3 regions of the Cellulosimicrobium funkei genome follow, and region 3 is predicted to be linked to each of the others. Evidence: riboswitches for the same ligand, from Rfam matches in the RefSeq annotation. Region 3 holds a riboswitch; each other region holds the start of a gene.
What was found. Region 3 has a riboswitch for thiamine pyrophosphate ahead of BXA05_RS10295 (ECF transporter S component). Riboswitches for the same ligand answer to the same signal wherever they lie in the genome.
Positions count from the first base shown of each region.

Region 1 (7,918 bases), on a different contig from region 3:
GATGCGCTGGGGCTGGGGCCGCCTCGCGACGATGGTGTTCGCCGGCGTCGTGCCGGTCATGTCGTTCATCCTCGAGAAGAAGGTGCACGCCGAGGCCGACGCGAAGCTCGTCGCGCTGGAGGAGCAGTACGCGGCATGACCACGCCGCTCGCGCCCCTCGTCGCGCCCGGTCCCGAGCTCTCGACGCCGGAGCTCGAGCGCTACGCGCGCCACCTCGCGCTGCCGGGCGTCGGTACCGAGGGCCAGCGGCGGCTCGCGGCCGCGCGCGTGCTCGTCGTCGGCGCGGGCGGCCTCGGCAGCCCCGCGCTGCTCTACCTCGCCGCCGCGGGCGTCGGCACGATCGGCATCGTCGACGACGACGCCGTCGACACGTCGAACCTCCAGCGCCAGGTCATCCACGGCGGGTCGGACGTCGGACGTCGCAAGGTCGACTCCGCGCGCGAGAGCATCGCGGACGTCAACCCGCACGTCCAGGTCGTCGAGCACGCGCTGCGGCTCGACGCGGACAACGCGCTCGACGTGCTGCGCGGCTACGACGTCGTGCTCGACGGCGCCGACAACTTCCCGACCCGCTACCTCGTCTCCGACGCGGCCGAGGTCCTCGGCCTGCCCGTCGTCTGGGGCTCGATCTACCGCTTCCAGGGACAGGTCAGCGTCTTCTGGGCCGCGCCCCGGTTCGCCGTGCCCGACGACGCCCCGCACCCGGACGCCGCGGGTCCCGATCCCGCGGCGGGGTCGGGGGAGCAGGGCCCGCGCGGGGTCACCTACCGCGACGTGTTCCCCGTCCCGCCGCCCCCGGGCGCGGCACCCGACTGCGCGACCGGCGGCGTGTTCGGCGCGATGTGCGGCACCGTCGGCTCCGTCATGGCGACCGAGGCGATCAAGCTCGTCACCGGCGCCGGCACCACGCTGCTGGGCCGCCTCGCCGTCTACGACGCCCTCGACCTCTCGTGGCGCCAGCTCACCGTGCGCGCCGACCCGACGCGCGAGCCCGTCACCGCGCTCCTGCCGGGCGACGACGCCTACGCCGCGTTCTGCGGGCTCCGGCCCGCGGCGCAGGCCGTGGCGACGCCCGGTGCCGGGGCGGGGCCGACCGGGGCCGCGGGGCCCGCGCCGCGCGACGTGTCCGCCCCTGACGCGGCCGCCCTGCTGCGGGCCGACGACGCCGCACCCTTCCTGCTCGACGTCCGCGAGGACTGGGAGGCGCAGGTGCGCCCGCTCCCCGGGTCGACGCTCGTCCCGAGCGGCGCGTTCCTCGGCGGCACGCAGGACCCCGGTGCCGCCGCGGCGCTCGCGGACCTGCCCGCCGACCGCCCGGTGCTCGTGGTGTGCGCGGTCGGCGGCCGGTCGGCCCGCGTCGCCGACGCCGCCCGCGCGGCGGGCCTCGACGCCCGCTCCGTCGTCGGCGGCGTCCAGGCCCTCCTCGACGCCCTGAAGACCCCCACCCTCTAGCCCCCTGCACGTCGACCAGGTGGTCGTGGCACGTCCTGGTCGACGGACGAGCCGGGATGGCCTGCTCGGCCCGCCGGGACGGCCTGGTGGACGGGGTCAGAGGGCCAGGTCCAGGCGGCCCTGCGGGGACGAGCTCGCCAGGGCGCCCTCGCGGCGGGGGATGCGCCCGGCGCCCGCGGCGAGCCGGCCCGACTCGACGGCGAGGCGCATCGCGCGGGCCATGCGGACCGGGTCGGCGGCGCGCGTGACGGCCGTCGCGAGGAGCACTCCGTCGCAGCCGAGCTCCATGGCGAGCGTGGCGTCGGACGCCGTGCCGATCCCCGCGTCGAGGATGACGGGCACCCGGGCCGCGGCGGCGATCGCCTCGATGTTGCGCGGGTTGAGGATGCCGAGCCCCGTGCCGATGGGTGCCCCGAGGGGCATGACGGCGGCGCAGCCGACGTCCTCCAGCCGGCGCGCGAGGATCGGGTCGTCGTTCGTGTAGGGCAGCACGACGAACCCGTCGCGCACGAGCTGGTCGGCCGCCTCGACGAGGCCGACCGGGTCGGGCAGGAGGGTCACGTCGTCGGCGATCACCTCGAGCTTGACCCACTCGGTGCCGCACGCCTCGCGCGCGAGGTGCGCGGTGAGCACGGCCTCCCGCACGGAGAAGCACCCGGCGGTGTTGGGCAGCGCGCGGATGCCGAGGCGGGCGAGCAGCGCCCAGATCCCCGCGTCGGGGCTCGCGTCCCCGCCGGCGCGGACGGCGACGCGTCGCATCGCGACGGTCGTCAGGGCGGTGCCCGACGCGACGAGCGCGTCCTCGAGCGTGAGCAGGTTCGCGGCCCCGCCGGTGCCCATGACGAGGCGCGACCCGACGGGCGTGCCGGCGACGACGAGCGGGTCGTCGGCGACGGCCGGGCCGCTCGCGGTGGCGGGGGAGACGTCGGTCGTGGTCATGGCTCCTCCTCAGCCGCCCTGGACGGCGGTGACGATCTCGATGCGGTCCCCGGGCGCGACGACGGTCGTCGCCCAGGCGCCGCGCGGCACGACGGCGTCCCCGACGGCCACCGCGACGCCCTGCGGCGTGCCGTCGGCGACGTAGGCGGGGACGAGCGCGGCGACGAGCCGCTCCAGGTCGACGTCGCCGTCGAGCGGGTACGGCTCGCCGTTGACGAGCGCGGTGGGTGCGGGTGCGGTCACGGGTCTCACCTCGGTGTCGTGGCGGTGCGGGCGAAGCGGTCGGTCCGGGCGGTGGCGAGGGCGGTCGCGACGTCGTCCCTGGGCTCGGTCCCGCCCAGGCCGGAGAGCCCGCCGAGCCCGGCGACGACGGCGTCGGCCGTGAGCGGGGCGAGCAGGATGCCGTTGCGGCCGTGGCCCGTCGCGAGGTGCAGCCCCGGGACGTCCGTCGGCCCGACGAGCGGGAGGTTGTCCGGGGTCGCGGGACGCCCCCGCGGCGTCACCTCGACCAGCGCGGCCTCGTCGATCCCCGGCAGGAGGGCGCGCGCGTCCCGCAGGAGCGCGAAGACCCCGCCGGCGGTGGCGCGGCGGTCGTCCGGGTTCTCCTCGGTGGTGGCCCCGACGACGACCTCCCGGTGACCCGCGCGCGGCCCCGCCGGCTCGGCGTCGCGCGGCACGACGTACACCGGCCGGCCCTGCACGAGCCCGCGCACGACGTGCTCCAGCGCGAGGTCCGGGCCGGCGTCGAGCCGCAGCGTCTGACCCTTCACCGGGCGCGTGGGCACGACGACGCCCGGCACGTCCGCGAGGAGGGCGCCCGACTGCCAGCCCGCCGCGACGACGACCGCACCCGCGCGGTGGAGCCGGCCGGCGTCGTCGTGCACGCCGACCACGCGCCCGGCATCGAGCGCGAGCCGGGTCGCGGACGCGCGGACGACGCGCGCCCCGGTGGCCGAGCCCGCACCCGCGGCGTCGCGCCCGCCGACCGCCGCGAGCAGCGCGGCGTGCGTCGCGCGCGGGTCGACCGCGTGGTCCGCGGGGGCCCACGCCGCCCCGGCGACGCGCGGGCCCAGGTACGGCTCGCGGCGGCGCGCGTCGGCGACGGTGAGCTCGTGCGACGCGAGACCGCGCGCGGCGTGCAGCGCGAGGACGCGGCGGAGCAGCGCGAGGTCGTCCGCGTCGTAGGCGAGGGTGAGCGTCCCGGCGGTCCGCAGCCCGACGTCCGCCCCCGTCGCCGCGCGCAGGTCCGCGGCGAACGCCGGCCACGCCGCGGCGGCCGCGAGGTGGAGCCGCAGGGCGGCCTCCTCCCCGAAGTCGGCCTCGGTCACCGGCGCCAGCATCCCCGCGGCGGCATGCGTCGCGCCCGCGCCCGGCGCCGGGTCGAGCACCGTGACGGTCAGGCCCGCGCGCGCCGCGCGCCACGCGACGGCGAGACCCACGATCCCGCCCCCCACGACGACGACGTCACGCGCGCCGTCGGGCACGACGGAGCCACCCGCGGACGGGTGGACGGACAGGCTCATGTGCGCTCCCTTCGCTGGCATGACCCAGATCAGGTTCGACGGTCGGCGGCGACGCCCTCTCAGCCCCGTGCGGGGCTCCCGTGCTGTCGGCCACAGTACCTCCTGCCGTGGGCCCGCCGAGGTTAGGCTCCCGCGGGTGAGCTCCGAGACCTCCACCACCCCGGCCACTCCCGCCCCGTCGGCGGCGGACGCCGCACGCGCCCGGCTCGCCGACGCGCGGCTCTACCTCTGCACGGACGCGCGCGAGGAGCGCGGCGACCTCGAGGACTTCCTGCGGGCGGCGCTCGCGGGCGGGGTGGACGTCGTGCAGCTCCGCGACAAGACGCTCGACGTCGCGCGGGAGCTCGAGCTCCAGGAGCTCGTCGCGCGCGTCGCGACGGAGCACGGCGCGCTGTGGGCCGTGAACGACCGGGCGGACGTGGCGTCGGTCACGGGCGCGCCGGTCGTGCACATGGGCCAGGGCGACCTGCCGGTCCCGGCCGTGCGGGCGCTGCTCGGCGCGGGGCCCGTGCTCGGCCGGTCCACGCACTCGGCCGCGCAGGCGGCCGCGGCGGAGGCCGACCCGGCGGTGGACTACTTCTGCGTAGGCCCGCTGTGGGCGACCCCGACGAAGCCGGGGCGGGCCGCCGTCGGCCTGGACCTGCTGCGCGACGTCGCGGCGACCCGGCCCGCGACGCCGTGGTTCGCGATCGGCGGGATCGACGCGGACCGGCTCGACGCGGTCCTCGACGCGGGCGCGACCCGGATCGTGGTGGTGCGCGCGATCACGGCGGCGAGCGACCCGGAGGCGGCCGCCCGCGCCCTGCGCGAGCGCGTCGCGGCGCGCGCCGAGGTGCGCACCGACGCCTGAGACGCGGGACGAGCCCCGCCGCACGGCGACTATCCTGGACGGGTGACGTCACCCGCCACCGCTCCCGACACCCCCACCACCGCCGAGGTGGCCTCGACCCCGCGGCCCGTGCTCGTCGTCGACTTCGGCGCCCAGTACGCGCAGCTCATCGCGCGCCGCGTGCGCGAGGCCAAGGTCTACTCCGAGATCGTGCCGCACACCTTCACGGTCGAGCAGATGCTCGCCAAGGACCCGGCCGCGATCATCCTCTCGGGCGGTCCCTCGTCCGTGTACGCCACGGGTGCCCCGTTCGTCGACCCGGCGCTGTTCGAGGCCGGCGTGCCCGTCATGGGCATCTGCTACGGCTTCCAGGCCATGGCGAAGGCCCTCGGCGGCGAGGTCGCCCAGACGGGCCTGCGCGAGTACGGCGGCACCGAGGTCGAGGTGTGCGCCGCGGGCGTGCTGCTCGACGGCACGCCGCAGAACCAGACCACGTGGATGAGCCACGGCGACGCCGTGCACCGCGCGCCCGAGGGCTTCGAGGTCCTCGCGACGTCGTCGGGCTCGCCGGTCGCCGCGTTCGAGGACCGCGAGCGTCGCCTCTACGGCGTGCAGTGGCACCCGGAGGTCAAGCACTCCGCGCACGGCCAGACCGTGCTGGAGCACTTCCTGTACGACGGCGCGGGTCTCGCCCCGGACTGGACGCCCGGCAACGTCATCGCGGACCAGGTCGCGGCGATCCGCGCCCAGGTCGGCGACGCGCGCGTCATCTGCGCCCTCTCGGGCGGCGTGGACTCCGCCGTCGCCGCGGCGCTCGTGCAGCGCGCGGTGGGTGACCAGCTCACGTGCGTGCACGTCGACCACGGGCTGATGCGCGCGGGCGAGGTCGAGCAGATCGAGCGCGACTTCGTCGCGGCGACGGGCGTCAACCTCGTGATCCGCGACGAGAAGGAGCGGTTCCTCACCGCGCTCGCCGGGCACAGCGACCCGGAGACCAAGCGCAAGATCATCGGTCGCGAGTTCATCCGCGTGTTCGAGGACGCGGCGCGCCAGATCGTCGAGGACGCGGGCGAGCACGGCGCCGAGGTGAAGTTCCTCGTGCAGGGCACGCTCTACCCGGACGTCGTCGAGTCCGGCGGCGGCGAGGGCGCGGCGAACATCAAGAGCCACCACAACGTCGGCGGCCTGCCCGACGACCTGCAGTTCTCGCTCGTCGAGCCGCTGCGCACGCTGTTCAAGGACGAGGTCCGCGCGGTCGGCCGCGAGCTCGGCGTGCCCGAGGAGATCGTCGCGCGGCAGCCGTTCCCGGGCCCCGGGCTGGGCATCCGCATCGTCGGCGAGGTCACGGCGGACCGCCTCGAGACGCTGCGCGCCGCCGACGCGATCGCGCGCGAGGAGCTCACGAAGGCCGGCCTCGACCAGGAGATCTGGCAGTGCCCGGTCGTGCTGCTCGCCGACGTCCGCTCGGTCGGCGTCCAGGGCGACGGCCGCACCTACGGCCACCCGATCGTGCTGCGCCCCGTCTCGTCCGAGGACGCGATGACGGCCGACTGGACGCGCCTGCCCTACGACGTGCTGTCCGTCATCTCGACGCGCATCACCAACGAGGTCTCCGAGGTCAACCGCGTCGTGCTCGACGTGACGAGCAAGCCCCCGGGCACCATCGAGTGGGAGTGACCCCCTAGCGGGACGGGCGGGCCCGACGATCCACGGCGATCGTCGCGGCCCGTTCGTATGCCCGCTCCACGTCGGCGAGCACGCGCGGCCAGCCCGCCGACGACGGCACGTCCCGGTTGTGGGCGACGATCCGGTCGAGCAGGCCGTCCTCGGTCGCGAGGCGCACGAGCGCGTCGGCGAGGCCGGCGTCGTCGTCGGCCACGAGCGCGTCGACGCCGTCGGTGAGGCGCTCCGCCACGCCCGACTGCGAGCGCGTGAGCACGGCCAGCCCCGCGGCCTGGCCCTCGAGCGCGGCGATGCCGAACGCCTCCTCGACGGCGGGGGCGGCGAACACGTCGGCGCGCGCGTAGAGCCGCTGGAGGCCCGTCGCGTCGAGCCGCCCCGGGAGCGACACGACCGACCCCAGCCCGTGCTCGGCGACGAGGCGCCGCGCGTCGGCCAGCTCGGGGCCGTCCCCGGCGAGCGTCACGTGCAGCGCCCCCTCGGGGAGGCGCGCGACGGCGTCGCGCACGACCTCGAGGAACGGCAGCACGCGCTTGCGGGGCGCGAACCGCGTCGCGGCCACGACGTGGACGGCCGAGCCCTCCATGCGGTCGGCGCGCTCGGTGCGCGGGACGCGCCACGCGTCGAGGTCGAGGCCGTTGTGCAGCACCACGACCTCGCCGTGGTCGCCGACGATCCGACGCAGGGGAGCGGCGGTCAGCTCGCTCACGGCCGACCACAGCACGGGCCAGCGGGACCAGCGGACCACGCGGTCGAGCCCGGCGAACGCGCGCTCCGCGCCGCCCCAGACGCTGTGCACGGTGAGGACCGCGGGCAGCCCCGCGCGCACGACCGTCCGCAGCGACGCCTGGGTGGAGGGCGTCAGCACGCCCATGTGCAGGTGCACGACGTCGGGCCGGTCGGTCCGCAGGACCCGCGCCACGTGGTGCGGCGCGCGCGGGTGCACGGGGTACCCGCCCGGGACGCGCGCGGCGAGCCGGTGCACCGTGACGTCGCCGTCCCGCTCGGTCGACACGCCGTGCGCGCCGGGGCGCGCGGGCGTCGTGCAGACGACCGCGACGTCGTGACCGGCGGCCGCCTGCTGCTGCGCGAGCCGCGCGACCTGGGTCTCGATGCCGCCGAGCAGCGGCAGGTAGCAGTCGGTCAGGTGGGTGATGCGCACGGACCGCATCCTCCCATCCCGGCCCCGGCGGACCGCGCGGTCGTCGCCGCGCCCGCCCTGAGGTGCGCGTTCGCCGCGCGGTGGGCGTCTCCCGTCGCTACCGTGGGCCCCGTATGGGTGGTTCGACCGTCCCGTGACCGGCCCGCACCCGCGGGCCGTCTCGCGCGGGCGGCTGCAGGTGGGTCCTGACGAAGGGGAGAACGCGCCATGTCGAGCACCGTCACCGTCACACCGACGAAGGGGGCACGGGGCATCGGCCTCGTGTCGATCATCGCGGGCATCGTCCTTCTCCTCGCGGGCATCGGCACATGGATCGTCGTGTCGAACCAGCTG
Region 1 covers NZ_FTMI01000004.1:151,877-159,794, forward strand. Annotated here, with positions in the region: gene BXA05_RS11765 (DUF3817 domain-containing protein) at 1-139, shown strand, start outside; gene BXA05_RS11770 (ThiF family adenylyltransferase) at 136-1,452, shown strand; gene BXA05_RS11775 (thiazole synthase) at 1,549-2,391, opposite strand; gene thiS (sulfur carrier protein ThiS) at 2,401-2,634, opposite strand; gene thiO (glycine oxidase ThiO) at 2,640-3,914, opposite strand; TPP riboswitch at 3,904-4,006, opposite strand; gene thiE (thiamine phosphate synthase) at 4,051-4,764, shown strand; gene guaA (glutamine-hydrolyzing GMP synthase) at 4,807-6,420, shown strand; gene BXA05_RS11800 (glycosyltransferase family 4 protein) at 6,425-7,585, opposite strand; gene BXA05_RS20760 (hypothetical protein) at 7,793-7,918, shown strand, end outside.
Region 1: linked by a shared signal. The riboswitch ahead of thiO (glycine oxidase ThiO) and the one ahead of BXA05_RS10295 (ECF transporter S component) in region 3 are both predicted to bind thiamine pyrophosphate.

Region 2 (7,918 bases), on a different contig from region 3:
GTGACCATCGCGACGGACTGGCCGAGGTCGTCCACGGACGCGCGCAGGAAGCCCAGGACCTCCGCGGCGGCGCGCGAGTCGAGGTTCCCCGTCGGCTCGTCCGCGAGCACGATCGCGGGTCGCGACACCAGCGCCCTCGCGCACGCGACCCGCTGCTGCTGCCCGCCCGAGAGCTCGGCGGGCCGGTGCCCCAGCCGGGGGCGCAGGCCCACGGCGTCGACCACGCGGTCGAACCACTCCCGGTCGACGGGCCGCCGGGCGATCGCGAGCGGCAGCACGATGTTCTCCTCCGCCGTGAGCGTCGGCACGAGGTTGAACGACTGGAAGACGAACCCCAGGCGCGTGCGCCGCAGGCGCGTCAGGCGCCGCTCGCTCATCGCGGAGACCGTCTCGCCGTCGACGACGACGGTCCCCGCCGTGGGGGAGTCGAGCCCCGCGAGGCAGTGCATGAGTGTCGACTTGCCCGAGCCGGACGGGCCCATGATCGCGGTCAGCCGGCCCTTCTCGACGTCCACGTCCACGCCGTCGAGCGCACGCACCGCGGCCTCGCCGCGACCGTAGGTCCTCACCAGTCCTCGGGCCGTGGCGATCGCGCCCGCCGTCGTGCCACGCTCCGTGCTGCCCGCCCTCTTGCCTCCGGTGGCGACTGCAGCGATCGGTGAGCTGCTCATGGTCCTTCCCCTCTTGCGTCGTGGTGACCGCGCCAGGGCAGCCCGGTCACCACCGACCCTCGCGCGGGCACCGGCGCGCGGGCATCGGGGAACCGCCCGGACCTCCCCCTGGTCCCGTGGGAGGCACTCTCAGGGATCTCTCAGGGTGGCGCTCAGGAAAGGCGGTAGAGGGATGAGCGCCGCCGGAGTGACGGGGTGGACTAGCGGAGCCCGTGCTCGTGACGATCCCGAGGAACGCGGGCTCGCCGTGCCTCGCGACGTCGACGTTCGACGCGCACCGCAGCAGCGACGCGGCGGCTGCGTTCGACAACGCGAGATTCTCGATCAGTCGCCGATGAACCAGAGATAGCGATGGACGCGACGGGCGTCCCGGCAGAGGTCGGCTACGGCCTCGAGCGACGCGCGCTCCGCGACGCCGAGCGGGCCCGAGAGGAGCCGGTCGACCTCGACGAGGAGCTGGTGCATCTGACGAGCGTTGAAGATGGTGTTGGCGTACGGGTCGACTCCGCTCAGGAGCGGATACTCGGCAGGATCTCGAGAAGCATCTGCGGGAAGGTACGTCTGCTCGGCACGCCGGATGTCCTCGCCGCGCTCCCTGCGCAGGACCAGTGATATGGGCATGTCGTGGCCTCCCCGGAACATCGTGACGAGCCCGCCGTCGTACCTGTCTCGAACGATGGTGCAGACGTTCGTCGAGTAACCGGCAGGGTTCCTGGCTGTGCGCCCTCTGACCACGGTCGAGGTGAGCAGCTCGAAGACGTACTCGATGTCCCGTGCTTCGCGAGCCTACAGCCGATGCTGGGGTGGTCCTTCTGCACCGACGGTAAGCACGGCGCGCTCCCTCCGAGAACCACTCGGAGCCGGTCGGTGTAGGCTCGCGGTGAACGACAGGGGAGCTCCTGGAGGAGCTGAGAGTGCGGACCACCGCAGACCCTCGAACCTGATCCGGTTAGCACCGGTGGAGGAAGTCGGGAATCTCGATCACCTGCTCGCGCGGTCCGTCGCGCCCACCCGGCGCGCGGCCCGTCGGGCCGGTGGACCCCTCCTGAACGTCCAGGGAGGACACATGCAGCACACGACCACCGTCGCCCGCCGCGGCCGGGCCCTCGCGACCGGCGTGGGCGCGACGCTCGCGCTCCTCGCCCTCGCGGCCTGCTCGGGGGGCGACGGCGCCGGGGGCGACGACGCGTCGTCGGGCAGCGGGGGCACGGTCACGCTGGTAACCCACGACTCCTTCGCGGTGAGCGACGACGTGCTCGCCGCGTTCGAGGAGGAGAGCGGGCTGACCGTCGAGCAGGTCGCGCCCGGCGACGGCGGCGCGCTGGTCAACCAGCTGATCCTCACGAAGGACTCGCCCCTCGGCGACGTCGTGTTCGGGATCGACAACACCTTCGCGTCGCGCGCGATCGACGAGGGCGTCCTCGAGCCGTACACGCCCGCGGACGTCTCGGAGTCCGCGGCGTCGTACGCGGTCGGCGACGGCGGCGAGCTCACCGCCGTCGACCTCGGTGACGTGTGCGTCAACGTGGACCACGCGTGGTTCGCCGACGCGGGGATCCCCGAGCCCGTGACGCTGGAGGACCTGGCGAAGCCCGAGTACCGGGACCTCCTCGTCGTGACCAACCCCGCGACGTCGTCGCCGGGCCTCGCGTTCCTCCTCGCGACCGTCGGGGCGTTCGGCGAGGACGGCTGGGAGGACTACTGGGCGGACCTGCGCGCCAACGGCGTGAAGGTCGTCGACGGCTGGTCCGACGCGTACTACGTCGACTTCTCCGGCTCGGAGGGCGCCGGCCCGCGCCCGCTCGTGCTGTCGTACTCGACGTCGCCCGCGTTCACGCTCACCGAGGACGGCTCCGCGTCGACCACGGGTGCGCTGCTCGACACGTGCTTCCGCCAGGTCGAGTACGCGGGCGTGCTCGCGAACGCGAAGAACCCCGAGGGCGCGCAGCAGCTCCTCGACTTCCTCGTGAGCGAGACGTTCCAGGCCGACGTCGCCGACCAGATGTACATGTACCCGGCCGACGACTCCGTCGCGCTGCCCGACGGCTGGGCCGAGTTCGCGCCGCTCGCCGACGAGCCCTTCGAGGTCGCGCCCGCCGACGTCGCGGCGCACCGCGACGAGTGGATCAAGGCATGGACGGCGACGGTCGTCGACTGACCCCCGGTCCCCCGGCGACCACGGCTCTACCTCGCGGGGTAGAGCCGTGGTCGCGCAGGGGAGAACCGTGGTTTCCCGAGGTAGAGCCGTGGTGAGGGGTCGGGCGGTCCGGCGGGGCGGCGTCGGGCGCGGGGCGCTGTGGGGTCTGGCGGCGGCGGTGCCGCTCGCGTTCCTCGGGGTGTTCTTCGCGTGGCCGGTCGTCACGCTCGTGGCGCGCGGGTTCGTCGGGGACGACGGCGGCCTCGACCTCTCGGGGTTCGCGGAGGTCTTCTCCGAGCCCCGCACGTGGCGGATCGTCGGCCTCACGCTCTGGCAGGCCGTGCTCGGCACGGCGCTGTCGCTGCTGCTCGGTGTGCCCGGCGCGTACGTGCTGTACCGGTGCCGGTTCCCCGGTCGGCGGGTCGTGCGCGCGCTCGTCACGGTGCCGTTCGTGCTGCCGACCGTCGTCGTCGGCGTCGCGTTCCGGTCGCTGCTCGTGCAGGGCGGCCCGCTCGGGTTCCTGCGGCTCGACGAGACGTTCGCCGCGATCGTCGTCGCGCTCGTGTTCTTCAACTACTCCGTGGTGGTGCGCACGGTCGGCGGGCTCTGGGAGCACCTCGACCCACGCGCCGAGCAGGCGGCGCGCGCCCTCGGCGCGACGCCGTGGCGCGCGTTCCGCACCGTGACGCTCCCGGCGCTCACGCCCGCGATCGCGAGCGCCGCGTCGATCGTCTTCCTGTTCTGCGCGACGGCGTTCGGCGTCGTGCTCGTGCTCGGCGGCATCCGCTACGGGACGATCGAGACGGAGATCTGGATCCAGACCACGCAGTTCCTCGACCTGCGCACCGCGGCGGTGCTGTCGGTCGTGCAGCTCGTGGTCGTCGCGGCGGCGCTCACGGTGGCGAACCGCACGCGGGCCCGGCGCGAGCGCGCCCTCAACCTGTCGTCGTCGGCGTCGTCCGCGCACCCGCTGCGGCTGTGGCGCGGCGGCCGCCCGACGGGCGACCTCGCGCCCGCGGCGCTCACCGCGGCCGTGGTCGTCGTGCTCGTCGGGCTGCCGCTCGGCACGCTCGTCGTGCGCTCGTTCCGCGTCCCGGGCGGCGGCTGGGGCCTCGACAACTACGCGAACCTCGGCACCACGGGCGGGCGCAACGCGCTGTCCGTCACCGTGTGGGAGGCGGCGGGCAACTCGCTGCGCACCGCCGCGCTCGCGACCGTGCTCGCCGTCGTGGTCGGGGGCCTCGTGGCGCTCGTCGTGTCCCGGCGCCCGCGCTCGCGCGGCGGGCGGCGCGCGATCTCGGTGCTCGACTCGGTGTTCATGCTCCCTCTCGGGGTCTCCGCGGTGACGGTCGGCTTCGGCTTCCTGATCACGCTCGACCGGCCGCTCGGCCTCGACGTCGACCTGCGCACGTCGGGGCTCCTCGTGCCGATCGCGCAGGCGGTCGTCGCGACGCCGCTCGTCGTGCGCACGGTCCTGCCGACGCTGCGCGCCATCGACCCGCGCCTGCGCGAGGCCGCCGCGACCCTCGGCGCCGCGCCCGGGCGCGTGTTCCGCACGGTCGACGGCCCGATCGCCGCGCGCTCGCTCGGCCTCGCCGTCGGGTTCGCGTTCGCCGTCTCGCTCGGGGAGTTCGGCGCGACGTCGTTCCTCGCCCGCCCGGACAGCGCGACCCTGCCGGTCGTGATCTTCCGGCTCATCGGGCGCCCGGGCGCCGAGAACTACGGCATGGCGCTCGCGGCGAGCGTCGTGCTCGCGCTGCTCAACGCGACCGTGATGCTGCTCGCCGAGCGGTTGCGCGGCGACCGACCCGGAGGAGAGTTCTGATGGTGCAGACCGACCCCGCCCCCGCGCGCGCGGGCGCGCCGGAGCCGTCGCGCCCCGGCCCCGGCACCGGGGAGGCCGCCGGGCTCGCGGTGCGCGACGTCGTCGTGCGGTACGGCGGGCGCGGCGACGGGGGAGCGCGCACGGCCCCCGGCACGACGGCGGTCGCGGGCGTCACGCTCGACGTCGCGCCTGGCGAGGTGCTCGCCCTGCTCGGGCCGAGCGGCTGCGGCAAGTCGAGCCTGCTGCGCGCCGTCGCGGGGCTCGAGCCGGTCGCCGCGGGCTCCGTGGCGTGGGACGGCCGCGACCTCACGGGCGTCCCCGTGCACCGCCGCGGGTTCGGGCTCATGTTCCAGGAGGGCCAGCTCTTCCCGCACCGCGACGTCGCGGGCAACGTCGCCTACGGGATCGCGGGGCTGCCGCGCGCCGAGCGCGACGCGCGCGTGGCCGAGCTGCTCGACGTCGTCGGGCTCGCCGGGTACGAGCGGCGCGCGGTCGCGACGCTCAGCGGGGGCGAGCGCCAGCGCGTCGCGCTCGCGCGGTCGCTCGCGCCGCGCCCCCGCCTGCTCCTGCTCGACGAGCCCCTCTCCGCGCTCGACCGGGGGCTGCGCGAGCGCCTCGCGCTCGACCTGCGCGAGGCCCTGCGCGCCACCGGCACGACGGCCGTCTTCGTCACCCACGACCACGACGAGGCGTTCACCGTCGCCGACCGCGTCGCCGTCATGGACGCGGGCCGGCTCCTCCAGGTCGCGCCGCCCGAGGACCTCTGGCGCGCGCCCGGGTCGCGCCGCGTCGCGGAGTTCCTCGGCTACCAGGCGTTCGTCCCGCACGGGCCGGGGAACCTGCTCGCGGTCGGTCCGCGCGGCCTGCGGCTCGCGGGCGAGGGCGTGCCGTCGTCGGACGACGCGTGGGACGCGACCGTCGTCGGGAGCGTGTTCCGCCGCGGCGCGGTCGAGGTGACCGTCGACGTCGACCTGCCCGGCGCCGACGGCGGTGCACCCGCCCGGCTCGTGGCGCTCGCGGGCGCCCCGTCGGTCGTCGAGCCGGGCGACCGGGTGCGGGTCGTCGTCGACCCGGCCGGGTGCGCCGTCGTGCCGGACTGACGTCCCGGCCTGGCGCCGCCCGGCGGGCCGCCCGGGCCGCCCGGGCCGTGCGACGAGCGAGAGCGCCGCAGCCGTCCTAGCGTCGGGGGATGGACGACGTGACGACCGGTGACCACCCCCCGGAGAAGAACGGCAGCAAGTCCGCGAAGATCCTGTACCGCCCCGTCGGCATCGTCAGCTCCGTCGTGGGCGGGCTCGTCGCCGGGCAGGTGTTCAAGCAGATCTACAAGCGGGTCTCGCCCGGCCACCGCAAGGACGCCCCGACACCCCTGCAGTCGGAGTACCCGCTCAAGGAGATCGTGCTCGCGGCACTCCTGCAGGGCGCGGTCTACGCGGTGGTGAAGGCGCTCATCGACCGTGGCGGGGCGCGCGCGTTCGAGCGCTGGACGGGGGAGTGGCCCGGCGACTGACGGTCAGTCGAGGCCCGCGGCGTGGACGAGCAGCGCGACCTGCGTGCGGTTCTCCAGCCCGAGCTTGAGCAGCACGCTCGACACGTGGGCCTTGACCGTCGGGACGCTGAGGAACAGGCGCGCGGCGATGTCCGCGTTCGTCGCGCCGCGGCCGAGCTCGACCGCGACGTCGCGCTCGCGCCCGGTGAGCGCGTCGAGCGCGGCCCGGGCTCGCTCGCGCTGGCCGCCCGCGTCGGCGACCGACGTCATGAGACGCCGCGCGATCTCCGGCGACAGCACGGGTTCGCCCGTCGCGGCCGCGCGCACGGCGGCGACGATCCGCTCGGGCGGCATGTCCTTGAGCAGGTAGCCGGACGCCCCGGCGTGCAGGGCGCCGACGACCTCCTCGTCCGTGTCGAACGTCGTGAGCACGACGACGGCCGGCGCGTCCGGCCGCGCCCGCACGCGCCGCGTGGCCTCGATCCCGTCGACGCGCGGCATGCGCAGGTCCATGAGCACGACGTCGGTCGGGTGGGCGTCGAGCACGGCCGCCACCTCCGCGCCGTCCGCGGCCTCGCCGACGACCTCGATCCCGTGCGCGCCGTCGAGCATGAGGCGCAGCCCGGCGCGGACGAGCGCGTCGTCGTCCACGATCACCAGGCGGGTGCGCGCGGTGTCCGGGGGGACCGGCCCGTCGTCGCGGTCGTCGCTCCCGCGCGGGGCGTCCCCGCGCCCACCCTGCTCCGTCACGCGTCCCACGGTAGCCGGACGTCGAGGACGAACCCTGTGTCCCGCGCCCCGGCGTCGAGGGTCCCGCCGAGCAGGTCGACGCGCTCCCGGAGCCCGACCAGCCCGGTGCCGGTGCCGCCGCCCGCGCGGTCGCCGACGCCTCCCGGGCCGATACCGCCGCCCCCGCCCGCGCCGACGGGGACGCGGGACGGACCGCCGTCGGACACCGTGACCCGGACCTCGCCCGCCCGGGCGACGACGCGGAGCGTCACCGGGCCGCCCGGCGCGTGCCGCCGGGCGTTCGTCAGCCCTTCCTGCGCGACGCGGAAGGCCGCGACCGCGACCGTCGGCGGGACGTCGGCGGACCCCGTCCGCTCGTAGGTCACGTCGCCGCCGGCGTCGCGCGCCTCCACGACGAGCCGCTCGACGTCGTCGAGCGTCGGCTGCGGCGACAGCGCGTCGGCCCCGCCGGGCCCGGGCTCGGCGCGCAGCACCCGTACGACGTCGCGCAGGTCGTCGAGCGCCGAGCTCACCCCGGCGCGCACCAGTCCCGCGGCGCGGGCGAGCCGCTCCGGGTCGGCGTCCGGCCGGTACTCGAGCGCGCCCGCCGTGGCGGCGAGGAGCGAGAGCCGGTGCGCGAGCGTGTCGTGCATCTCGCGCGCGATCCGGGTGCGCTCCGCGACGCGCGCCTCGGCCACACGGCGCTCCTGCTCGCGCTCTGCGCGGCGCGCGCGGTCCCGCAGCGACCACAGCAGCTGGTCGCGCGCCCGCGCGTACTGGCCCCAGCCGAGCAGGGCGGCGTGCACGGCGAGGTCGCACAGGAGCCACCAGCCGAGCGGCAGCGCCTGCGGCCGCCACAGCGCCTGCACGGCGTGACCGACGAACCCGGCGACCGCGACCGGGAGCGCGGTGCGCAGCGGGTACCAGCGCGCGACCTGCAGGGTCGCGACGGTCGAGGCCGGGGTCGCGGCACCCGAGTACGCCGCGAGCGAGGCGAGGATCAGCGCGCCGACCACCGGGGCGTCGCGCGGGGCCCGCGACCACAGCAGGGGCAGCGCCGCGAGGGC
Region 2 covers NZ_FTMI01000002.1:621,997-629,914, forward strand. Annotated here, with positions in the region: gene BXA05_RS07000 (ABC transporter ATP-binding protein) at 1-671, opposite strand, end outside; gene BXA05_RS19680 (hypothetical protein) at 996-1,406, opposite strand; TPP riboswitch at 1,551-1,655, shown strand; gene BXA05_RS07010 (thiamine ABC transporter substrate-binding protein) at 1,738-2,829, shown strand; gene BXA05_RS07015 (ABC transporter permease) at 2,918-4,633, shown strand; gene BXA05_RS07020 (ABC transporter ATP-binding protein) at 4,633-5,733, shown strand; gene BXA05_RS07025 (DUF4235 domain-containing protein) at 5,823-6,143, shown strand; gene BXA05_RS07030 (response regulator) at 6,147-6,779, opposite strand; gene BXA05_RS07035 (sensor histidine kinase) at 6,869-7,918, opposite strand, start outside.
Region 2: linked by a shared signal. The riboswitch ahead of BXA05_RS07010 (thiamine ABC transporter substrate-binding protein) and the one ahead of BXA05_RS10295 (ECF transporter S component) in region 3 are both predicted to bind thiamine pyrophosphate.

Region 3 (7,918 bases):
GTCGAGCTGCGTGAACTCCGGCTGGCGGTCCGCACGGAAGTCCTCGTCGCGGTAGCAGCGCGCGATCTGGTAGTAGCGCTCCATGCCCGCGACCATGAGGAGCTGCTTGAACAGCTGGGGCGACTGCGGCAGCGCGTACCAGGAGCCGGGCGCGAGGCGCGCGGGCACGAGGAAGTCGCGCGCGCCCTCGGGCGTCGAGCGGGTGAGCGTCGGGGTCTCGATCTCGACGAACTCCTCGGCGTCGAGCACGCGGCGCGCGGCCTGGTTCGCCTTGGCGCGCAGGCGCAGGGCGTGCGCGGGGGCGGGCCGGCGCAGGTCGAGGTAGCGGTGCTTGAGGCGCGCCTCCTCACCGATCGTCTCGGTGTCCGCGAGCGCCGTCGACACCTGGAACGGCAGGGCCTCGGAGGTGTTGAGCACGACGACGTCGGTCGCGACGACCTCGATCTCGCCCGTGGGCAGCGACGGGTTCTCGTTCCCGTCGGGGCGGCGCGAGACCTCGCCCGTGACCTGGAGGACGAACTCGTTGCGCAGCGGGTGCGCGACGGCCTCGTCGCGGATGACGACCTGGGCGATGCCGGAGGCGTCGCGCAGGTCGATGAAGGCGACGCCGCCGTGATCGCGCCGACGGTCGACCCAGCCCGTGAGGGTGACGGTCTGACCGGTGTGCTCGGCCCGCAGTGAGCCGGCCGTTCGGGTGCGCAGCACGGAGGGTTCCTTCCAGGTGGGCGGTGGGGGGTCGCGCTCCCGGAGCGGGGGCGCGTCCGCTGAAGTCTAGTGCGGGCGGGCGGGCGGCTCGACCGGATACCTCCGACCGGAGGCGGTCGACGGTCCGCTCTCGACCGGCGGGGGCGACCGGATACCGTGGCGGTGCCGCCGCGACGTCCCGTGGCGGCACCGCCGGGACCGGCGCCGCGCCCGCGGGCGCACGGGCCGACCGGCCGCGGCAGGGCCGTCCGGCCCGCCGCCCGCACGAAGGAGGGTCACCCGTGGCACGCACCATCGCGACGAACCGGCGCGTCGAGCGCGACGAGCTCGAGGAGTTCCTGCGCTCCCGGCACGACGGCGTCCTCGTCACCACCCGCGCCGACGGCCGTCCCCAGCTCAGCCCGGTCACGTACGGGGTCGACGACGCGGGTCGGGTCGTCGTGTCGACGTACCCGGAGCGCGCCAAGGCGGTCAACGTGCGCCGCGACCCGCGCGCGTCGCTGCTGTCCCTGGGCGAGCGGTTCTCCGACCCGTGGGTGCAGGTCGACGGCGAGGCGGAGGTGATCGACCTGCCCGAGTCGGTCGAGCCGCTCGTCGACTACTACCGCGCCGTCGGCGGCGAGCACCCGGACTGGGACGAGTACCGCGCGGCGATGGTCACCCAGGGCAAGTCGCTCGTGCGGCTGACGATCACGCGCTGGGGACCGGTGGCGACGGGCGGCTTCCCGGCGCGCCTCGCCGACGCCTGAGACAGGTCAGAACAGGACCTGCTCCACTCCCCCGCCGACGACGTCGAGCCCGCCGCCGTCCACCGGCATGCCCGCGAGCGCACCACCGTGGCCGTCGCCCGCGTCCTGCGGCGCCGGGTCGACGGCGAGGCTGCCTGCCGGGTAGGCGCCGTCCGTCGGCGGCCCTGGCCGGCGGTGCCGGTCGCCGGGCTCGCCGCGGCGGAACCGGCCCTCGACGCCCGCGGGGCCGCGGTGGCCCGCGACCCCGAACCCGCGTGCCTCGAGCATCGGCCGCACCCGGTCCCACAGCCAGGACCGGTACGCCGTCGAGGCGTACGTGCCGCGGGCGTACACGCGCTCGTACCCGGGGACGAGGCGCGGGTGCTCGCGCGCGAGCCAGCCCATGTACCACTCGCGCGTGCCGGGCTTGAGGTGCAGGGGCAGCACCGTGACGCCGGTCGCGCCCGCGTCCTTGACGGCGTCGAGCAGCTCGGTGAGCGCGCGGGTCGAGTCGGTGAGCCACGGCAGCACGGGAGCGACCATGACGCCGCACGGCAGACCGGCCTCCCGGACCGTGCGGACGAGGTCGAGCCGCGCGCGCGGCGAGGGCGTGCCGGGCTCGACGCTCGCCTGGAGCTCGGGGTCCAGGAGCGCGAGGGACACGCCGATCCCGACCTCGACGCGCGAGGCGGCGTCGACGAGCAGCGGCAGGTCGCGGCGCAGGAGCGTGCCCTTGGTCAGCACGGACAGCGGCGTGCCCGACCCGGCGAGCGCGTCGATGATGCCGGGCATGAGGCGGTAGCGACCCTCGGCGCGCTGGTACGGGTCGGTGTTGGTGCCGAGCGCGACGGCCTCGCGCGCCCAGGACGGGCGGGCGAGCTCGGCGCGCAGCACGTCGTCGACGTTGACCTTGACCACGACCTCCCGGTCGAAGTCCTCGCCCGCGTCGAGGTCGAGGTACTCGTGCGTGGGGCGGGCGAAACAGTTGTGGCTCACGACCCCCGCGGCGACGAAGTCACGCGTGCCGGTCGTGATGTCGACCAGCTCCGTCGTCTCCCCCGGCCCGTCGAGTGCTTCCAGGGAGTCGACGCGTAGCGCCTCGCCGCCGGTGACGTCCTGGCCGTCGAGGACGGGCCGCCCGTCCGCGAGCGCCGCGGCGCCCGGCCCGACGAGCACGTCGCCGAGCGCCAGGCGGGCGCGGTGCCCGGCGCCGCCGACGACGTGCCGCCACCCGCGCTCGGTGAGGAACCGGTGGTCGCCGCTCGCGACGAGGCGCGTGCCGTCGGCGAGGGTCACGCGGTAGGCGCGCTTGCGGGTGGTCCAGCGGTCGAGCACCCGGGTGCGCACGTAGCGCCGGTACGCGCCGTGCGGAGCGGTGCCGACGATCTCGTCGCCGACACGCAGCTCGCCGATCGGCCGTTGCGTGCCGTCGGCCAGCAGCACGGGCGTGGCGGGCGCGAGGCAGTAGGAGCACGCGTGGCTGCACCCGCGGTACGGGTTGACGGTCCAGCGGAACGGCATGCGCGACATCGCCGGCACCTTGGACAGCGCGCTCTTGGCCGTGACCTCGTGGAACGTGATGCCCGCGAACTCGGGCGTGCGCACGCTGCGCACGAGGCCGACCCGCTCCAGCCCGGGGAGCGCGCCGTCGTCCGCGCCGAGCGCCTGTCCGTCCCACCGCATCGCGCTATTCGAACAAACGTTCGAACGCGCTGTCAAGGGCGGGTCAGCCGTCGGCGGACCACGCCTTGAGCAGCGCCAGGTTCCCGAGGGGGATGTGGTGGCCGATGCGCGGGTGGTCCAGCGCGACACCGACGACCCCGGCCGCGCCGAAGGACGCGACGTAGTCGATCGCCGCCGGCACGGGTACCCCGAGCAGCGGCACGGAGCCTGTCTCGTCGTCCGCCAGACCGAGCGCCCGGGCCGCCTCGTCCGCGCGCGCGGCGCTGCTGTAGAGGCAGATCATGGGCCCCTGGTCCGCGGCGACGGCGTACGGACGCGGCTGGTCCTCGGACCCCCGCGCGATGAAGAACCACGTGCCGAGGCGCACCGTCTGCCGCCACAGCGCGATCTGGGCTGACGTGTCGCCCGCGGGCGCGCTCCGCACGGCCTCGTCGAGGCGGTCCAGCTCTGCGACCGCGGCGGGGTCGTTGTCTCGGGTCATGCGCACTGCCTCGTTCCTCGTGGTCGGAGCCCGTACCCGGGTCCGCGCGGGCGCCTCGTCGCCGTCACCTTCTCACGGCGGCCGGGCGTCCCGGTGGGTGAGACGCCGGGATTGTCCGGCGGCCGTCCAGGCCCTAGGGTCGGGCCGAACGCCCCCGGGGAGCGCACGAGCGCTGAGAGTGCAGGCCGGACACCCGTCCCCCCTGCAGACCCGTGGAACCTGATCTGGTTCGTACCAGCGAAGGGAGCAGGGCGGACGTCACCGTCCCCTGCGCGCTCGTGCCCGCGCCCCGCGCGTGCCGTCCGCGCGGGGGCGGCGGTGGCGCGCCGTCGTGCACCCCTCGCCCCGGGGGCCCGACGGAGGGAACCGCATGACCGAGCCCCGCACCACGCCGCCCCGGGCGACCCCGCCCACCCCCACGCCCGGCGCCACGCCCGACGGCGTGCCCGACGGCGCGCGGCCCGCCCCTGGTCTCCACGAGGCCGTCGCCGCTCCCCCGAGCCGTGCCCGTCGCCGCGGCCTCACCCTCCACGAGACGGTCCTCGTCGCCGTGCTGGGGGTCGTGTTCGGGTTCGTCTACTGGGCGTTCGTGCAGCTCTGGGCCCCGCTCCAGCTCGCCATGGGACCGCTCGCGGACCTCGCCGCCAACGTGCTCGCGGGCGCGTGGATCGTCGTCGGCCCCCTCGCGACGTACATCGTGCGCAAGCCGGGCGTCGGCATCCTCACCGAGACGCTCGCGGCGCTCGTCGAGGTGGTCTTCCTCGCGTCGCCCGCCGGCCCGCTGCTCGTCCTCGTCGGGCTCGTCCAGGGCGTTGGGGCCGAGATCCCCTTCGCCCTCACCCGGTACCGCCGCTACGGCTGGTGGGTCTTCGTCGCGTCGGGCGTCAGCGCGGCGCTCGTCACGTACGCGTTCAACGCGGTCCGGTTCGGCTGGCTCGGGCAGGACTACGCGATGCTCCGGCTCGGCGTGCAGGTCGTCTCGTGCGTCGTGCTGTGCGGGATCGCGGCGCGCCTCCTCGGCGACGCCCTCGCCCGCACCGGCGCGCTCGACGCCTTCGCGATCGGGGCCGACCGCCGTGGCTGAGGCACCGACCGCCGCACCGGACGTCACGCCGGACGCCGTGTCCGGCGACGTGCCCTGCGACGTGCCCGACGCCGTCGCCGCCGCCGGTCTGACCGTCACCGTGGGCCACGACGGCACGCGCGTGCTCGACGACCTCACGCTCACCGTCCCCGCGGGCACCGGGCTGCTCGTGCTCGGCCCCTCGGGCTGCGGGAAGTCCACGCTGCTGCGTGCGCTCGTCGGCGTCGTGCCCCACACGCTCCCGGGGTCGGTCACGGGCGACCTGCGCGTGACGGGCGTCGACCCGCGCGACACGACCCCGGCGGCGCTCGCCGCGCGCGTCGGCCTCGTCCAGCAGCGGCCGGGCGACCAGCTCTGCCTCGCCCGCGTCGACGACGAGCTGCGGTTCGCGCTCGAGAACCGGGCGGCGGACCCGCGCACGATGGACGCCCGCGCCGCCACCGCGCTCGCCGCCGTCGGTGCGGACCACCTGCACGACCGGCCGACCCACGCGCTGTCGGGGGGCGAGGCGCAGCGCGTCGCCCTCGCGGCGGCGCTCGTCGCCGACCCCGAGCTCGTGGTCCTCGACGAGGCGACGGCGTTCCTCGACCCGGCGGCGGCGCACGAGGTCGGGACGCTCGTGGGCGGGCTCGTCCGGGCGCCCGGACGGGACGCGCCCGACACCCCCGGCCGGTCGGTCGTGCTCGTCGAGCACCGCCTCGACGACGTCGGGACACTCCCGGCCGCGACGCTCGTGCTCGACGACACCGGTCGCGTCGTCGCGCACGGCCCCACGACCGCCGTCCTGCGCGCGCACGCCGCCACGCTCGCCGCGCTCGGGTGCTGGCTGCCGCTCGACATCCGGCTGGAGCACGCCGGAGCCCCGGGCCCGCTCGGCGCACCCGCGACCGACGCCTGGCTCGTCAACCTCGCGCGCTCCGCCGACCCCCGCACCGCCGACCCCCGCGCCGCGGACCCCCGTGACGCAGACACCGGCCCGGCGGCGCTCGCCCCTGACCGCCCGGTCGCCCTGCGTGCCCGTCGCCTCGCGGTGCACCGCGCCGCGACAGGCCGCCGACGGCGCGGGCGGGACGAGACGCCGGTGGTGCGCGACGTCGACCTCGACGTGCGCGCGGGCGAGGTGCTCGCGGTGGTGGGGCCGAACGGCGGCGGCAAGTCGACCCTCCTGCGTGGGCTGGCGGGACTCGAACGGACCACGGGCGAGGTCACGACGGCGCCCGGCGCGCCCGTCGCGACGGTGTTCCAGGACCCGGAGCACCAGCTCCTCGCGCGCACAGTCCGCGACGAGGTCGCCTGGTCGGCCCGGCTCGCGCGGCTCGACGGCGTCGACGGACGCGTCGCGCGCACCCTGGACGCGTTCGCCCTCGCGCACCTCGCCGACGCGAACCCGTACCGGCTCTCCGGCGGCGAGCAGCGGCGCCTTTCCCTCGCGACGGCGACGGTGCTCGACCCGCCCGTCCTCCTCGCCGACGAGCCCACGTCGGGGCTCGACCGCGCCCAGGCGGACGCCGTCGCCCACGCGCTGCGCGAGCGCGCCGACGCGGGCGGCGCGGTGGTCGTCGTCACGCACGACCTCGCGCTCGTCGCGGCCCTCGCCGACCGTGTCGCCGTCGTCGTCGGCGGCCGGCTCGTGGCGCTGGGGCCGCCCGCCACCGTGCTGGCCGACGACGCGCTGTGCCGGCGCGCCCGCCTGCGCCGTCCTCCCCTGCTCGCGTGGTGGGCCCGCACGGGCCGCCGCCACGGCGTGGACCCGGGCGCGCTCGTCCGGGCGCTCGACGCCACCGTCGGCGCCGTCGCAGCCGACCCCGCAGAGACCGCGTCCGCAGCCCTCGCGGAGGTCGTCCCGTGACCGCTCCGCACAGCACGCCCCTCGGGCGCTGGAACCCGACGGTCAAGCTCGCGACCGTCCTCGTCGTGTCGACGGGTGCGCTGCTCGTCACCGACCCGTACACCCCCGCGATCGGGTGGGTGCTCACGGTCGCGGCGCTGCTGGTCGCGGGACGCGTCCCCGTGCGCACGCTCGCCCTGGCGCACGTGCCCTTCCTCGTGTTCGCGACGAGCCTGCTGGTCGTCAACGTCGCCACCCGGCCCGGCGGCGACCCGGTCGACCTGGGGCCGGTCACCGTCGGCTCCGACGGCCTGACGATCGGCGCCGGGCTCGCCGTGCGCACGCTGCTCGTCGGCGCCCTCTCGCTCACGGTCGCGGTGACGACCGACCCGGTGCACCTCATGACGAGCCTCCACCAGCACGGGCGGCTGCCCCTGACGTGGACGTACGCGGTGCTCGCGGCCCACCGGCTGCTCGTCGAGCTGCCCGACGCCTGGCACACGATCCGCTGCGCGCAGGCCGTGCGCGACCCGCGGCGGCGGCCCGGCACGCTCCCCCGGTCCCCCCGCGCGCTCGGGACCGCCGCGTTCGCCCTCCTCGTCGGCGCCGTGCGCCGGTCCGAGCGCCTGACCGTGGCGCTCGAGTCGCGCGGCCTGGGCTCCGGTCCACGCACCACGGCGCGGCCCGTCCCGCTCGGCGTGCCCGACGTCGTCGCCGCGGTCGTCGTGCTCGCCGTCGCCGCGGCGGTGGTCGTCGTCGGGGTCCGTGCGGGCTGGGTCACGGGGCTGGGCGCGCTCACGGCGTGAGGCTTGCCGGACCGCGGTCACGCAGGCTCGACGACCGCGCCCTCCGCCGGGACGCCGAGGTCCACGACGCGCGACGAGCCGTCGCGGGACCGCTCGCGGAAGCCCCGGAAGACGAGCGGCAGCCCGCGGGCGGCGAGCGCGTCCGGCGCGTCCATGACCTGCAGGTGCACGTGCGGCTGCGTCGAGTTCCCCGAGCTCCCGCACCGGCCCAGCTCGTCGCCCGCCTCGACCCGTCGGCCGGGCACGACGGCCACGGACCCGGCGCGCAGGTGCGCGAGGACGACGTACGTGCCGGGCGGGTCCAGGGCGAGCACCACGTGGTTGCCCGCGAGCGCGGCGGCGCCACCGCGCGCCCGCCCCGCCTGCGTGAGCGCGTAGCCGAGCAGCGCGATGGGCGACCGGCGGGCCTCGTGGTCGGGCTCGCCGTCGTGCACCGCGACGACGGTGCCCGCCGCCGGGGCGAGCACGGGCCGCCCGAACGCGACGAACCGTTCGGGCGGCTCGGTGCTCAGCGCGGTGCGCCAGTCGCGCACGGCGGCGGTGCGCCGCCCTCGGACGGCGACGAAGTCGATCGCGTACGTCGTCGCGAAGAGGTCGGTGCCG
Region 3 covers NZ_FTMI01000003.1:467,536-475,453, forward strand. Annotated here, with positions in the region: gene aspS (aspartate--tRNA ligase) at 1-705, opposite strand, end outside; gene BXA05_RS10280 (PPOX class F420-dependent oxidoreductase) at 987-1,454, shown strand; gene BXA05_RS10285 (Rv2578c family radical SAM protein) at 1,461-3,116, opposite strand; gene BXA05_RS10290 (hypothetical protein) at 3,160-3,597, opposite strand; TPP riboswitch at 3,743-3,862, shown strand; gene BXA05_RS10295 (ECF transporter S component) at 3,968-4,681, shown strand; gene BXA05_RS10300 (ABC transporter ATP-binding protein) at 4,674-6,530, shown strand; gene BXA05_RS10305 (energy-coupling factor transporter transmembrane component T family protein) at 6,527-7,315, shown strand; gene BXA05_RS10310 (M23 family metallopeptidase) at 7,333-7,918, opposite strand, start outside.